Solidesulfovibrio magneticus RS-1: one gene and its partner. The protein of the gene in region 2 interacts with the protein of the main gene of each other region in a pairwise test. Links are inferred from orthologs where the notes say so. Each region holds a gene or a part of one and is shown on either strand. Other genes may lie near its edges.

Evidence for each region.
Region 1: the proteins of pheT (region 2) and secD interact in binary tests that used the Escherichia coli proteins (3 or more experiments, as listed by UniProt). The link is inferred for Solidesulfovibrio magneticus RS-1 from one-to-one orthologs.

Annotation. Positions count from the first base shown.
Region 1 is NC_012796.1:2,503,133-2,510,533, forward strand. What follows is about bases 4,564-7,401. They hold secD (protein translocase subunit SecD), read right to left. Parts: upstream 6,866-7,401; coding sequence 5,261-6,865; downstream 4,564-5,260. Other genes in these bases: DMR_RS10615 (S9 family peptidase), read right to left, coding at 4,564-5,138; yajC (preprotein translocase subunit YajC), read right to left, coding at 6,980-7,351. Outside these bases: DMR_RS10595 (hypothetical protein), read right to left, coding at 1-431; cobalt transporter CbiM, read right to left, coding at 455-1,063; DMR_RS10605 (DUF4198 domain-containing protein), read right to left, coding at 1,130-1,933; DMR_RS10610 (hypothetical protein), read right to left, coding at 2,074-2,910; more of DMR_RS10615, read right to left, coding at 3,075-4,563. UniProt on the Escherichia coli protein: Part of the Sec protein translocase complex. Interacts with the SecYEG preprotein conducting channel. SecDF uses the proton motive force (PMF) to complete protein translocation after the ATP-dependent function of SecA.
Region 2 is NC_012796.1:1,175,785-1,183,412, forward strand. Bases 1-3,065 are described here. They hold pheT (phenylalanine--tRNA ligase subunit beta), read left to right. Parts: upstream 1-362; coding sequence 363-2,768; downstream 2,769-3,065. Other genes in these bases: pheS (phenylalanine--tRNA ligase subunit alpha), read left to right, coding at 1-208; DMR_RS04815 (acyltransferase family protein), read right to left, coding at 3,051-3,065. In the rest of the region: more of DMR_RS04815, read right to left, coding at 3,066-4,106; DMR_RS04820 (periplasmic heavy metal sensor), read right to left, coding at 4,329-4,793; DMR_RS04825 (hypothetical protein), read right to left, coding at 4,804-5,274; DMR_RS04830 (sigma-70 family RNA polymerase sigma factor), read right to left, coding at 5,271-5,927; DMR_RS04835 (cysteine rich repeat-containing protein), read right to left, coding at 6,025-6,330; DMR_RS04840 (Spy/CpxP family protein refolding chaperone), read left to right, coding at 6,727-7,218; DMR_RS04845 (alpha/beta fold hydrolase), read right to left, coding at 7,404-7,628.

The DNA of each region.
Region 1 (7,401 bases), 1.3 Mb from region 2 along the record:
CCGGCCGGCGGACTCGAGGGAGCGGACGGGGCAGGCGTCGCAACGGGCGCGGCCGAGGTCATCGGAACGTCGGCCAGGGCGGCGGACAGGTATTCGGCCGCCTTGACCTCGGTGGCGTTCTGATGCCCTTCCCCGGCCTTGAGGACAATGCGCAGGTCGGCCTTGGCCGCGCGCACGGCCGGAGGCACGGGGAAACGGAACCCTCCCTTCTCGTCGGTCTTGCCGGACAGCAGCGCCGCGCCGGAAGCGGCGTCAAAGACTTCAATTTCGCCGAAACGCACTCGTTCCGAGCGGCTGTAGCTGCATTCCACGACAACGTCATTGCCTTCAACGTAGGCAAAGACGTTGACCCGGTGGGCCAAGGCCGGCGCGGCCAGGACAGTCAACAGGGCCAGCGAGGCGGCAATGGGTTTTATTCGGTGCAGGATCATATTTTATGTTAGATCCCAAAGTGTTAGCGGGTTAGAGCCTGGGCCAGCAATTCCGGCCGGACCTTGGCCAGAAAGCCCACGGCCATGGCCGTGACGGCCCCTTCCACCAGCATGATGGGCACATGGGCCACCACAATGGCCTTGGCCGTGGCCGCAAAGCCTTCACCAGACAGGGCCAGGGCGCAGGCCGTGAGCAGCGCGGCCAAGAGCACGGCGAAAAATCCGCAACAAAACGCGCCTACGGCCCGAGCCTTGCCGGTGCGGCGCAAAAGCGGCCCGAAGGCGAAGGCGCAAGCCACGGCCGGCCCGGCCATATCGAAGACATTGGCCCCAAGGACGATAAGCCCGCCGTACTGAAAGAGCACGGCTTGCAGCAGCAAGGCCACGGCGATGGCCGGGAAGGCGGCCGGCCCGAGGATGGCCCCAAGCAGCCCGTTTAAGATCAAATGGGCGCTCACCGGCCCGATGGGCACATGGATGAGCGACCCCACGAAAAACGCGGCCGACAGGATGGCCACGGTCATGAGCCGGTCGTAATCCAGGCGCTTCAGGCCAAGCCCAACGCCGACGGCGGACAAGGCCCAGCCGCCGGCCAGCACCGGCCCGGAAAGCACCCCTTCGGAAATATGCATGGCATCCTTGTCCGGTTAGGCTTGCCCGGGGGCGAAACAGCTTCGTCCCCGGGCAAGCGCGCCGTTTTACTTCTTCTTGCGCTTGGGTTCAACGAACTTGGTCCATAAAACCGCCCCGCGCTCGACCTTTTTGGCCACGCCGTCCTTCTGGATGGTTTCGGGCGCGTCAACCAGGGCGGCAAAACCCCACCAGCCGGCAAAAGGCACGGCGTAGCTGAAGACGCCGTTCACGTCGGTCTTGACCACCTGAGCGACCATGTACTCGTTGGGGGCCTCGTAGGCCTTGTCCTTATTGTAGAATTCCACTTCGACCGGCACATCGGCGGCCGGCTTGCCATCGACAAGCAGTTTGCCCGTGAAAACGTTGCCCGCGTAGTTGCCGAAGGGGCGGGTCAGCGGCACAATCTCGGCGGCCAGCCCGACGGGCGCGTCCCAGCCCTCTTCCTCGCCGAAAGCCGGCACCGTCACCTTGGTCAGGTGCTCAATGAACTTGTCCTCGGCCGGTTCGAAATAGGGTTCGGGCACGAGAAAAAATGTGCCCACGCCCGGCTTTTTGAACGTGTACTCGGCGGTCCAGGCGGCGTGGTCCATAATCTTGGCCGGCTTGAGGGCGGGCAGCAGATCGGTCTTCTGGCCGTTGTCCACGACGCCGAAGGCCTTGGGCTTGGCCATGTCCATGCCGTTGCCTTCCATGGGATGGGAAAACGACACCGCCAGCTCCACCTTGGCCTTGGCCTTGTCGGCCACCGTATCCTGGGACGGGATGACCATGCCGAAGTGGGCCAGGGCCGGGCCGGCAGACAAGGTCAGGGCGGCGACAGCCAAGGCCGGGGCAAGGGCCGAGGCAAGGAAAAATCGGGGTGTGCGCATGACTGGGTCTCCTTAGCAAAAATGTGCCAGTAGTGGAATACGAAACACCGTCTTGATATGCCTGTATGCGACAAAATTCAATATCGTAGCACGATATGGTGAATAAAAAAATTAAAAAAATTTTATTTGTCAGATGTATTTTAAAAAAAGACGGCCAGACGCAGGGCCACGTCGGGCTGGTCGGCGGGACGGATGCTGCCTTCCAGGGTCAGCCCGGCGGCCGGGCGCACGGCCAGGGAAAGGAAAGGGACAACGAGGGAACGTGGTTCGTAGCCGTAGCGGCTGGGCAAGGCATTGAGGGCCAGGATGGCGGCCAGGGCGTTGCCCGTCGCGCCGGCAGGATCGGCGTGGTGGGTCAGGCGCTTGTCCAGGCGAAAGGCGACAAGCGAGGCTCCGGCGGCGGCTTCCACCGGACCGAAGTCGTAGCCGAGGCGGGCCGTGGCCTCATGGCTGGTCCAGGAAAAAAAGGCGTCCCGAGCCGAGGGCGGCGTGCCCCCGCCGGACCGGTTGGCTCCCTCTTCCCGGGCTTCCGGGGCGGCGGCCGAAAAAAAGGCGTAGTCGAACCGGGCAAAGACGCCCGCTCCGGGCTGGCGGCGCAGGATGAGCCGGGCGCACGGCCCCCAGAGGAAGGCCGGCCGGGTTTCCCAGGCCTCGTACACGCCCTGCTCCACGTTTTTGGCTTCGAACCGGCCCACTGACGCCCCGACCTGACCGCCCAGGGCCAGGACGACTTGATTGGTGTCCAGGAGGCGATAGACGGCTTCGACGTAGCCCCGTTGCTCGGTCCAGTTGCGGACCCAGCCGCCCTGCTGCGGCACGAAAGCGGCCGAGGGCGTAAACGACGTCGGCTCACGCATATCCCGGTAGCCCAGAGTCCGGGCAATCAGCGACACCTCGAACCGGTCCGCATCGGCCAGCGCCGGTGTCGGCTGGCCCAGGGCCAGGATGAGCGCCAGCCCCATGCACCAGCGGGCCAAGCGTCCGGCAGCGCGGCCAGTCGCAACCTGCGCGTGACAGCGAAGTCGGGATGGCAACAGACTGGACGCCATACGGGGCGATCCGGTGGCAAGGCGGCAGGCGACGGGCGATTCCATGGCTCTTTCTGCCACGATCAGCGCTGGGAGAAAAGGTGGTCCGAGGCCTAGGAGGGGTCGGCCTTGGCCATGGCTGGCCGGGATTGGGTCGCCGTGGCCGGCACGAAGCGCGCGAACCAGTCGAGGTTGCGGACCATGAGATCGCGCAACAGCCCCGTTTCGGTGATGTCGTGGCCGCTTCGGGGATAGGCGGCCAGCCTCGTGGTCACGCCGCGACGGGACAGGGCGGTGTAGAGTTCCAGGGCCTGGGTGAAGGGGACGCGCTCGTCGGCCACGCCGTGCTGGAACAGCGTCGGGGTTTGGATGGCAGCGGCGTATTTCAGCGGCGAGCGGTCAAACAGGAAATCGAAGCGCTCGTAGGCTTCGCCGCCCATGTACAGCGGCATGAAATCGGGCAAATCCATGCTGCCGCACTGGCTGACCAGATTGGTGATGCCGCCGCCGATGGAGGCGGCCTTGAACCGGTCGGTGTGGCCGATGGCCCAGGCGGCGAGATAGCCGCCGTAGCTCCAGCCCATGACGCCAAGGCGCTGGGGATCGGCTTGCCCCTTGGCGATGAGCGCGTCGAGGCCGGACATGAGGTCGGCGAAATCGACCCCGCCCCAATCATTGACGATGGCTCGGCGAAACGCTGGCCCGTAACCGTCGGAGCCCCGGACGTTGGGCTGAAACAGGGCATAGCCGTGGGCGGAAAATACGGCCAGGGGGTAGCTGTTGAGCAGGCCGGGATAGAGGCGCTGGGCGGCTTGGGCCGGGCCGCCGTGGAGTTCGACCAGAAGCGGCGGCGCGCCGACCACAGGCCCAGCCGGCGGGGTATACAGGCCTTCAATCATGGTCCCGTCAGCCGATTTCCAGCGCACGATCTCGGGCTTGACCGTCTGGTAGGCGGCAAATTCCCGGTTGACGGCGGACACGGCCTTGGGCTCGTAGCGCTCGACCGAGGTGACGAAAGCCTCGGGCGGCAGGTCCCAATCGGTGAGCGCCAGCCCCAGATGTCGGGAACCGAGGGACAGACTGGCCTGGAGCGGAATGCGTCGGCCGTCGTCAAGGCGAGTCGTGGGCTGGCCGTCCAGAGGCAGGGCATAGAGCGCGGCCCCCACGCCGTCGGCCTCCCGCACGAGCAGGCTCTGGCCGTCCTCGGCCCAACCAAGAAGTTCCGGCCGGGCGTCGGGGGTGGGGGCCAGGGGGCGCGACTCGCCGCCAGTCAGGGGCACGACCATGACCCGGCCGGCGTTATAATAAAATCCGGGTGCTGCCGTGGCCACATAGGCCAAGAGCCGGCCATCGGGCGAGACGGTCGGCATGTTTTCGGAGGCGTCTGAAGCGGCCACAAGCTTTACGCCGCCCTTGTCAAGATCGACCACGGCGATGTCGGCATGGCCGGCGTCCACCGGAGCCGTCCCGCCGGCGGCGCCATTATGGGCGCGCCCCCGGGGCGGGGCGTGGGGGTTGGCAGTTTCGAAAACGATGCGGCGGCCGTCCGGGGAAAAGGCGAACGCACCCACGTCCCGGTCGGCGACAAGCTGGCGCATGACCCCGGGTTGCGACAGGGTCAGGAGGTAGAGCCCGGCCAGTCCGCCAGGGCTGTCCAGCACCTCGACGTCGCCGTCGCAGCCCTCGGGACGGTTTGGCCCGGCCTTGGGACTGGTCGTGGCGGTGACGGCCAGTTTCTTGCCGTCCGGGGAAAACGCCAGATCAAGGATGTCGGCCCGGCCGTCGCTTAAGCGGCGCGATTGGCCGGCGGCGAGCTGGAGCAAATGGAGCTCGGAGGCGTTATCGCCCTGGCAGAGATAGGCCAGCCATTTGCCGTCAGGGGAAAAACGCGGGTGGTCGCAGGAGGTCGTGGCCGGGGTGACCGGACGCCCACCCTCCCGGGCCATGTCGGTCAGGACAATGCGTGAGACAGGTTCGCCGGCCTGATCGGACATTCGGGTCACGACAAAGGCGACGCGTTTGCCGTCGGCGGCTACACGGACATCGTCGATTGAGGCCAGACGCAGCATGGCCTCGATGGTGAACGGCTTGTCGCCGCCGGCCATGACGGACACGGCCGGCGAACAGAACGCAAGGAACCCCAAGAGGGCCAGGACGACGCACAAGCGTTGGGACACAGGGACCTCGCTTCTCACGATGGCCGGCACTCTACGGCCCCTTGACCCGCCGGTCAAACGCCGAAACGACGACGGCCCCCTTGCGGGGGCCGTCAGAAAGACAAGTATCTGAAATCACTGGTTTAGATGCGAAGACTCGCCTCGGCCGGCCGCTTGGACAGCCACAGATCAAAGAGAAAGCGCGTAAAGAAGATGGCCGTGAACATGGAGGCCACGATGCCGAGAATCAGGGTCACGGCAAAGCCCCGAATGGGGCCGGTGCCGAACTGGTAGAGAACCACGGCGGCGATGACGGTGGTGACGTTGGCGTCCAGGATGGTAAGCGTGGCCCGGCTGTAGCCGACGTCCACGGCCGAACGGGCGGTCAGGCCCCGTCGCAGCTCCTCACGGACGCGCTCGAAGATGATGACGTTGGCGTCAACGGCCATGCCGATGGTCAGGATGATGCCGGCGATGCCGGGCAAGGTCAGGGTGGCCCCGAAACCGGCCAGACCGGCCACGATGAGCATGAGGTTGAAAAGCAAGGCTGCGTCGGCCACGGCTCCGGCCACGCCGTAGTAGACGATCATGAAGGCGATGACGATCAGGCCGCCGATGACGGCCGAATGGACGCCCTTTTCGATGGATTCCTGGCCCAAGGAAGGACCGACCGTGCGCTGTTCCAGGATGGTGACCGGAGCCGGCAGCGCGCCGGCGCGCAGCACGATGGCCAGATCGCGGGCTTCCTCGGTGGAAAACCGGCCGGTGATGCTGGCCCGGCCGCCGCCGATCTTTTCCTGGATGGTGGGCGCGGAATAGACCTTGCCGTCGAGCACGATGGCCAACTGCTTCTTGACGTTCTCGGCCGTGACCCGTTCGAACTGCCGCGCGCCGCTGGGAGTGAAGGTCAGGGCCACGTAGGCTTGGTTGTTGGGGTCGAAGTTGGCCCGGGCGTCGGCGATGCTCTCGCCGGTCATGACGGCGTCGGCCTTGAGCGCAATGGGCCGCTCCAGGTAGGAGCCGTCGGGATTGCGGTGGCGCAGCACGGACAATTCGTCGCCCGGGGGCAGGATGCCCTTCTGGGCTTTTTCCATGTCCACGGTCTCATCCACGACCTTGAATTCCAGGTGGGCGGTCTTGCCGATAAGCTTGATGGCCCGTTCAGGGTCCTGCAGGCCCGGCAGCTGGATCTGGATGCGGTTGTCGGCCTGCTTGCGGATGTCGGGCTCGGCCACGCCGAATTCGTCGATGCGGTTGCGGATGGTCTTGACGGCCTGGTCCACGGTCATGCGGGCTTGGTCGTCCTTGTAGCGCTGGGTGAACGACAGCTTGTAGAGGAGCTTGTTGTCCGCGGCGGATTCGACGCCATCGACGTGGAGCACGGAAAAGTGGCTGGACAGGAACTTGTCCAGGGCGTCGCGCTTGTCGGGGGTGGCCAGGACGAACTCCAGGCGCTTGCCGTCCGGGCTGGTGCCCGGGCGTTGGATGACGATGCCCTCATCCTTGACCTGGTCGCGGACGTCGCGGCCCATCTGGGCCAGGGAATTGGCCAGGGCCTTGTCCACGTCGACGCCAAGGGTCAGGTGGATGCCGCCCTTGAGGTCAAGGCCGAGGCTGATGACGTCATCGGGCAGAAATTTGCCCAGAAAGCTCTGCTTGACCGACCCCAGGGAGGGCAGCATGTAGATGAGGCCCAGAAAGGCCACGAGACTGATCACGGCCAGTCGCCAACGCAGGTTTCCAGTCATGGGCGAGGCTCTCCTTGGGAGGCTTGCGCTTGGGAGTCAAACGACAAAACGAAGGGACTGCCAGGGCAGCCCTTCGCCGTCGCTTCGGGCCTTTCGGCCCGAAGTGGAGTATTCCTAATCCTTGGACTTGTCTTTGCCCTTGGGCTCGGCCTTGGCGGCCGAAGCGCCGGCTTCGCCGGGGCCGGAGACGAAGTTGCGGTTGATCTCGATATTGAGGTCCTTGGCGATCTCGATGGTGATCTTGTCGCCGTGGACTTCCATGATGCGGCCGTAGATGCCGCCGCCGGTCAGGATGTAGTCGCCGCGCTTGAGGCCGGCCAGGTATTCCCGGTGCTGCTTGGCCTTCTTCTGCTGGGGACGGATGAGCAGGAAGTAGAAGATGGCGAACATGAGGATAAGCGGCAAAAAGGCGGTGATGGGGTTGCCCCCCGCGGCGTCGCCGCCGGGCGCGGCGCCCATGGCGTGCGCCAGACTCGGAAACAGCATGATGCCTCCAATTAGGATGATGGTGCCGCCGGCGACTGGGCGCGCTTCGA
Region 2 (7,628 bases):
CCGGGTGTGCAAGGGCACCGGCTTCGTTGAAATCCTGGGCTGCGGCATGGTCGATCCCAACGTGTTCGACGCCGTGGGCTACGACACCGAGCGCTATACCGGCTTTGCCTTCGGCATGGGCGTGGAGCGCGTGACCATGCTCAAGTACGGCATCGGCGATCTGCGCATGTTTTTTGAAAACGACATCCGCTTTTTGAGTCAGTTTTAACCAGGGGCCTTCCCTGTCTCGCCGGGGTTCTGCCGGTCCCGCCCGCTCCAGGCCTTGCGGCCGCTGTCGCCATTTCGGAGCCGGGCAGGTCGCCGTCGGAACCCCTTTTCAAGAGCGGGGGCAACTTCCCCCCGGCCGCCGGAGGCATATTACCATGCTGCTCAGTCTGTCCTGGCTTCGCGAATTGACCCCGTATCAGGGCACGGCCCAGGAATTGGCCGACCGCCTGACCATGCTCGGCCTCGAAATCGAGGACATTTTCAACCCCTTCGAAGCCATCATGGGCGTGGTCGTCGGCCGGGTGCTTACCCGGGAAGCCCATCCCGATTCCGACCACCTGTCCTTATGCACCGTGGACGTCGGCGGCGAAGCCCCGCTGCCTATCGTGTGCGGCGCGGCCAACGTGGCCGCCGGCCAGCTCGTGCCCGTGGCCACGGTGGGCGTTTCCCTGCCGGGCGGGCTGACCATTAAAAAAAGCAAGATTCGCGGCCAGGTTTCCGAAGGCATGATCTGCTCGGAATCCGAGCTGGGACTGGCCGAGGAAAAAAGCCCGGGCATCATGGTCCTGCCGGAGACCTGCAAGGTCGGCACGCCGCTGCCCGAGGCGCTTTCCCTCGATACCTGCGTGCTCGACGTCTCCATCACGCCAAACCGGGCCGACTGCCTGTCCGTACTCGGCATCGCCCGGGAAACGGCCATGGCCTTTGACCTGCCCTTGACCCTGCCGCAGGTCGCCTACGCCGAGTCCGGCCCCGAGGCGGCCAAGGAACTGGCCATCGACATCGAGGACCCGGAGCAGTGCCCGGTCTACCGGGCCAAGATCATTTCCGGCGTCGCCGTCGCCCCCTCGCCCGACCGCATCCGCTGGCGTTTGACCGCCATTGGCCAGCGCCCGATTTCCAACATCGTCGACGCCACCAACTACGTGCTTTTTGAGTTGGGCCAGCCACTGCACGCCTTTGACCGGGACAAGCTGGCAGGCAACGTCATCAAGGTGCGCAACGCCGCCGAGGGCGAGGCCATCGTCACCCTGGACGGCCAGGAGCGAAAGCTTACCGCCCGCGACCTGCTCATCTGCGACGCAGACAAGCCCGTTGCCCTGGCCGGGGTCATGGGCGGGGCCAACAGCGAGATGGCCGCCGGCAGCACCGACGTGGTGCTGGAATGCGCCGTGTTCCGTCCCGGGACCATCCGCAAGACCGCCCGCCGCCTGGCCCTGCCCAGCGAAGCCTCCTACCGGTTCGAGCGCGGCGTGGATCAGGTCGGCTCGGTCTATGCCTTAAACCGCGCCGTGGCGCTCATGCTCGAAACCGCCGGCGGCTCGGCCCTGCCCGGCGTGGCCATGGCCGAACCCAAGCCCTTCACCCCGCGCGGCATCGGCTTCCGCCCGGCCCGGGCCACCCTGCTGCTCGGCGAGGACATGCCCGAGGATTTCTGCCGCAAGGTGCTCACGGGTCTTGGCTGCCAGCTGTCCGAGACCGATCCTTCGGGCGTTATTGCCGTGACCCCGCCGTCCCATCGCCTGGACCTGGAGCGCGAGGCCGATCTTATCGAGGAAGTGGGGCGGGTGTACGGCCTGGACCGCATCGCGCCGCGTCTGCCCCGGGTGTCCAAGGCCCTGGACGATGTGCCGGCCGAGTCCGAGTTCGGTTTCTGGTCGCGGGTGCGGGCCTTTGCCGTGGGCCTGGGCCTTCGCGAGGCCGTCAACTACAGCTTCGTCGGCCATGCCGATCTCGACATTTTGTGCCTGGACGCCGCCTGCCGCGTGTCCGTGGCCAATCCGCTGTCCGAAGACCAGAACGTCATGCGGCCCATGCTGGCCCCGGGCCTGCTCCAAACCGTGCGCCACAACCTGTCCCACGGCAACGCCAACCTGCGCCTTTTCGAGGTCGCCCGGGTGTTCGCCGCCGACGCGACCTCCGAGACCTCGGCCCGGGAGGCCGGACGGCTCGGCATCGCGCTGCACGGCCTGCGCCACCCCGACGGCTGGCCCTGGCCCAAGGATGAGTTGGCCGGCTACGGCGACATCAAGGGCATCGTCGAGGCGCTTATCGCCCATTTCAAGCTGCCCGCCGGAATCTACGCGCGCGATGACAGCCTGCCCTGGCTGGCCCCGCAGGTCGTGGTGACCGTGGGCGGCAAACGTCTGGGCGTTATCGGCCAGGTGACGCCGGAAGTGGCCGACGCCTACCACGCCCGCCATGCCCTGTGGCTGGCCGAACTCGACCTGGACGCGCTGCGTGCCCTGGCCGATGGTGTTACGCGGGGATTTAGGACCCTGCCGAGCTTCCCGCCGGTGCGCCGCGACGTGACCTTGGCCGCCCCGGCCGGCGTGGCCGTGGGCGACGTGTTGACCGCCATCGCCGAGGCCAAGGCGGCCATCTTCGAGGACGTGCTTTTGATCGACGCCTTCACCCCCGAGAGAACCGACGAGCGCCGCCTGACCTTCCGGCTGACCTACCGCCACCCGGAAAAGACCCTCAAGGACAAGGAAGTGGACAAGGTCCACGAGGCTCTCGTGGCCGCTGTCCTGGCCAAGCTGCCGGTGACGCGCCCGTAACGGGTTTCATCGCTCTGGCGGCGGCGGTCCGCGTTCGTCAAGGCGCGGGGTCGCGGCTTGCGACCGAGTCGTGATCGTTGCCGTAGAGGATGGGGACGCTGTCCCCGACGTCGAGGCTTTCTCCAATAAATGAGCGCCCGCCCCGCAGGACCCTGCGGGGCGGGCGTTTTGTTTTGCCCTCTGGGAGAGCCTGTCGCAACTATGGGGAGGATTACCGGGCCCCGTTGCAATTTCTTGCACAAAGCGCCCTGAAAATACCGATCGCAGTTTTTTGGGACGCAACTAGCGTGTGCTTGGCGTGGTTTTGCCGTCCGCTTCGAAGCGGAACATCGGCCGTCGCGACAACCAGCCAGCCAGGGATTCAGCCGTCTGGCAGAAAAACAGAAAGGCCGGCGCGGCCAGGACGCACCAGATAAGTCCAGCCCTGGTCCAGGGATTGAACCCCAGACTGGCCATGGCCCAGAAGTAGCTGGGTTCGAAGAGATAGAGGGCGTAGGAATTGCGCCCCAAAAAGACCAGCGCCCTTTCAAAGGGCAGTTGCGCCCAGCCGGTAAGCAACAAGACCGTGAAAGCCGTGCAAAGCGCGGCCAGGCCCAGGCCGGCGAGGCTGGCGGCCAGCTGGCCCTTGGGTTCCCCAAGCAGGACGAGTCCGGGCAGCAGGCCGGCCAGGGCCAGCAGGCCAAGGGCCTTGGTGCGCAGCGGGGCCGTCGCTGTCCCGGCTTGGGGGCCGGCCAAAGGGACAAACGCCAGGGCCAGACCGATGCCAAAAAAGCCGATGTGGCCCAAGACGATGTTTCGGTAGCTTACGGTGTTGGAAAAAACGATGGCCCGCAGGTCCTCGGGAAGCCCCATGGCCCCGGCCGTGGCGGCGGCGAGCAGCCCGAAGAGGCCCAAGGAGAACCGCCAGGGGCCGACTCGTCTCAGGATGCGGTACAGGAGCGGCGCGGCAACGGCGCATTGGATGATGGCGCTGACGAACCAATAAGGCGCTTTGATGGCCAAAAAAGCCCATACATCGGGAACGACATTGGTCGATGCCCAAATGCCGCACAGCGCCAGCCAGTACAATGGATAGAGACGGAAGAATCTGTCGCAATATAATTGGCGCAATGAAAAATGCCCACCGGCCTGGCGCTTCTCAAGCGACCAGGCATTGCCGTAGCCGCTGGCGATGAAAAACAGGGCCACGGCCGCGTTCCCCGCATGTCCGAAACTGTCGTGGCTGACGATGAAGTTCGTCAGGAAGTGCGAGAGCAGCACGATGAGGATGGCAATGCCGCGTAGCGCTGTTGTGGTATCCCTGGCAACGGGCGTGGACTGTGGAAGAGACGAGTTCATGCTTAAGTGAGGATTTCGTGCAGCGGCCAGCCGGTGGCATCATATGACGGACGCTTTGCGTCATGGCAGATTCTTCCCGGTTTGGCAAATAGCGAAGGGAGCTGCCAGGGCTGCGTGGGCACATGCCGCCAAAACAACAAGGCCCGCGCCGCCTCAGTTTCGCAAGGGCGTGGGCCTTGGCGCAAGAGGTCCTGGTGTGTTCGCCTCGTCGTTCTCGCCCGGCTACTCCTTGGCCGGCTTGCCGAACCGGCCGGCGATGAGCTTGCGGCGGCCTTCCGGGGAGACTTGCCCCAGGGCGTCCACCAGGGTGTCGCTGAAATCGGCGGCAAAGCTGTCCCAGGCGGCTTTCCAGGCCAAAAGCGCCTGGCCGGTGGCCTTCTTGTCGTACGGGTCGGCCACCACCTGGCGCACCAGTTCGGCCCGGGCCGCGCCGAGTTGATGCCGGGTCTTGGCGAAGCGGGGCGCGTCGCGTTCGATGACCGCCTTGAAGGCCTGGGCCTCGCCGGCCGGCAACACGGCTTCGGCCCGGGTCGTCAGGCGCGAGAGCATGCTGGCGCCGTCCAGGCGTTCGACTCGGCCGTAGAGCAGCCGGCCGCCGATGACCGCGATCAGGAACAGGTTGAGCAAAAGTGAGCAGGGCAGGACGAAGCGCCGCCAGCCGCGCGGGGGATTGGGTGTGACGTCCATGGCGGCCTCGTTATTCGATAAAAACGGCAAGGGGCGTGGGCTGCATAAGCGACACCAACGTGTCGCCGTCGGGTTGGGCCACGGTGAGCGCGCCAACGAGCAGCCCGGCCATGACCACGACGCCGCCGGCGGTGGCCAGTCCGGCCAGGCGCGGCAGGGTCGGGAGCTGGTCGGCGAGCCAAGACCGCCAGGCGGCCCGGGGGGCGGGCGCAAGGGACGGCGCGGCGATGCGTCCGGCCACGCCCCGGCGAAGCCGCTCCACGGCCGCGTTCTGAGCCCCCGGGGCCAGCAGCGTTTCGAGGTCGCGGCGTGCGCCGGCCAAAAGGGCCGTGTCCAGGCGGGCGGCCTCGGTCAGCCGGGCGCGGGCCTGGGCCGAGGCGGCGGCCAGGGCCTTGGCCTCGTTCTGGACGTCTTCGGGCCAGCGGCCGATGTCGCCGCCGTAGCTGTCAGCCAGGGCGGCAAAGCGCGACAGGGGCATCATGGCGGACCTCCTTGGCCGGCCGCATCGGCCAGCCGGGTGCGCAAAAACTGGCGGCCCCGGGCCAGGAGCCGTTCCACGGCCTTGGCCGAAACGCCTAGCGCCTTGGCCGCTTCGGCCCCGGACAGGCCTTCCTCGTAGACCAGGGTCAGGGCGGCCCGTTGCCGGTCCGGCAGTGCGGCCAGGGCGGCGGCCATGGCCTGGGCCTGCTGGCCGGCGGCGAGAGATTCTTCCGCGCCGGCGGCCGGATCGGCCGGATCGAAGCCGTCGGGCAAGGCCTCGGGCCGCGCCCGGCGCTGGTGGTCGCGGCAGAGGTTGGCCACGATGCGATACAGCCAGGTGGTCAGCCGGGCGCGCTGGGGATCGAAGCGGCCGATGGCCTTCCAGGCCCGCACAAAGGCTTCCTGGGCCAGATCCTCGGCAACGGTCGCGTCGCGGGTCAGCCGGGTGGCCACCCGCAGGGCAAAAGCCCCGTGGCGCAGGACCAGGGCGTCGAAAGCCCGGCGGTCGCCGCCACCGGCCCAGGCGGCCAGGGCGTCGTCGTCGGCTTCGGCGTAGTCCCGGGGCGTCGGCGCGGCAGCCGCCGGTCCGGGGCCGGGCGCGGCCGGGCGGCGCGGGAGCGGCAGCCAGCCGCCAAAGGACCAGCATTTTTCCACGGTGTTCGTCCGGGCCTTGGGGTTGCTGGGCGGCGGGCCGAGCCCCACCGCCCAGGCCGACCGCGCCGGCCTGGGGCCTTACGCGGGCGGGCGCGTGTTACTGCTTGGCTCCGCCAGCCTGCTTGGCCGACTGGGCCGCCGTCAAGGCCTGCTTGCAGCCGGGCGAAAGCTTGTCGGCCTGCTGTTTGAGGCAGGCGACAATACGTCCGCCGCCGGGCTGCACCCCGGAACACAGGGTTTTGTAGTCGCCTTTGCAGGCTTCCTTGAGAGCCTGGCCGGCGGCCGAAGCGGGCTGCTGGGCAGCGGCCGGCCCGGCGACGGCCAGGCAGGCGGCCACGGCGACGGCGACGGCCAGGGTTTTGGTCCGTCCGGCCAGGGCGCGGGCTGGGGAAACAATCGGCATGGGTATTCCTCGCTTTGGTGGCGTCATGGACCGCCAGTTGGCGGCATTTGGGGATGATACGGCCGGGGCGGGGAAATCCCCCGCCAGATTTTGCGGCTGTCCGGCGAAAACCAGCGGCGGGCCGCTGGATGCCGGGCGACGGGCGGGGTTTGCCTACCCATGGCTGGTCGGAGCAAATAATTGTGCTACCCCCCCCGGCGGGGCGCAGATTCCGTGCGGAGTCCTGGTTGCAGACGGTTTTCGTCTCCCGGGGCCGCCACCGGGGGGAGACGCCGGCGCGCGCGTATCATGGGCAATGAGGCGGCCGACGCCTGACGGCCTGGCTTCCCGTCCCTCGGGTTCGTGACCGGGCCGGTGGGCGCGCCGCCAAACCCCATGCAACAAGCGAGGAAAAACATGATGCGACGCAAATTCACCCTGGCGGCGGCCCTGTGCGCCTTGCTCCTTGTCGCCGCTGCAGCCTGGTCCGGCGCGCCGGGCGGCGACGTTCCGGCCGGGAAAGGCCCGGGGCTTACGCGGATGCTCACCGAACTGGACTTGAGCGCCGCCCAGAAGCGGGAAGTGGCCGGCATCCTCAAGGCCAACCGGGACAGCACCAAGGCCCTGCGCGACTCGGTCAAATCGGCCATGGACGCCCTGCGCGGCGTCATGGCCAAGACGCCGGGCGACGAGGCGGCGGTGCGGGCGGCAGCCAAGGCCGTGGCCGACGCGGCTGTGGAGCTGGCCGTGGCCCGGGGCCGGGTCAAGGCGGCCATGGACGCCGTGCTGACCCCGGAGCAGCGGGCCAAGCGCGACGCCCTGCGAGAGGAGTTTCGCGACAAGTGGAAGGCCCGCCGGCTGGAGCGCCAAGGCGAGCTGGACGCCTGGATCGAGAGCAATCTGTCCTAGGGCCGCGCCTTCAAGGGGGCCGGAAACGGGATTCCGGCCCCCGCGCATGCCGTTGTTTGGTCGCGCCATCCCGTTGGATCGCGCAGGAAGGCGACACGGATCGCCGCCGCCCCCGCAGGCACGCCCGCCTTGAAACCGCCAAAGCCCCGGCCATGCGCCGGGGCTTTGGTTATTCGGGCGGGTGTTCAGGATTCGATAAACGCCAGCAGGTCGGCGTTCACCGCCTCCTTGTGGGTGGTGCACAGGCCGTGGGGCGCGCCGGGGTATTCCTTGAGCACGGCGTTGGGCAAGAGCTTGACGGCCGCTCGGGCCGAGGCGTCGATGGGCACGATCTGGTCGTCGTCGCCGTGAAGAAGAAGCGTCGGCACGTTGATCTTGCCCAGGTCCTGGGTCAGGTCGGTCTCGGAAAA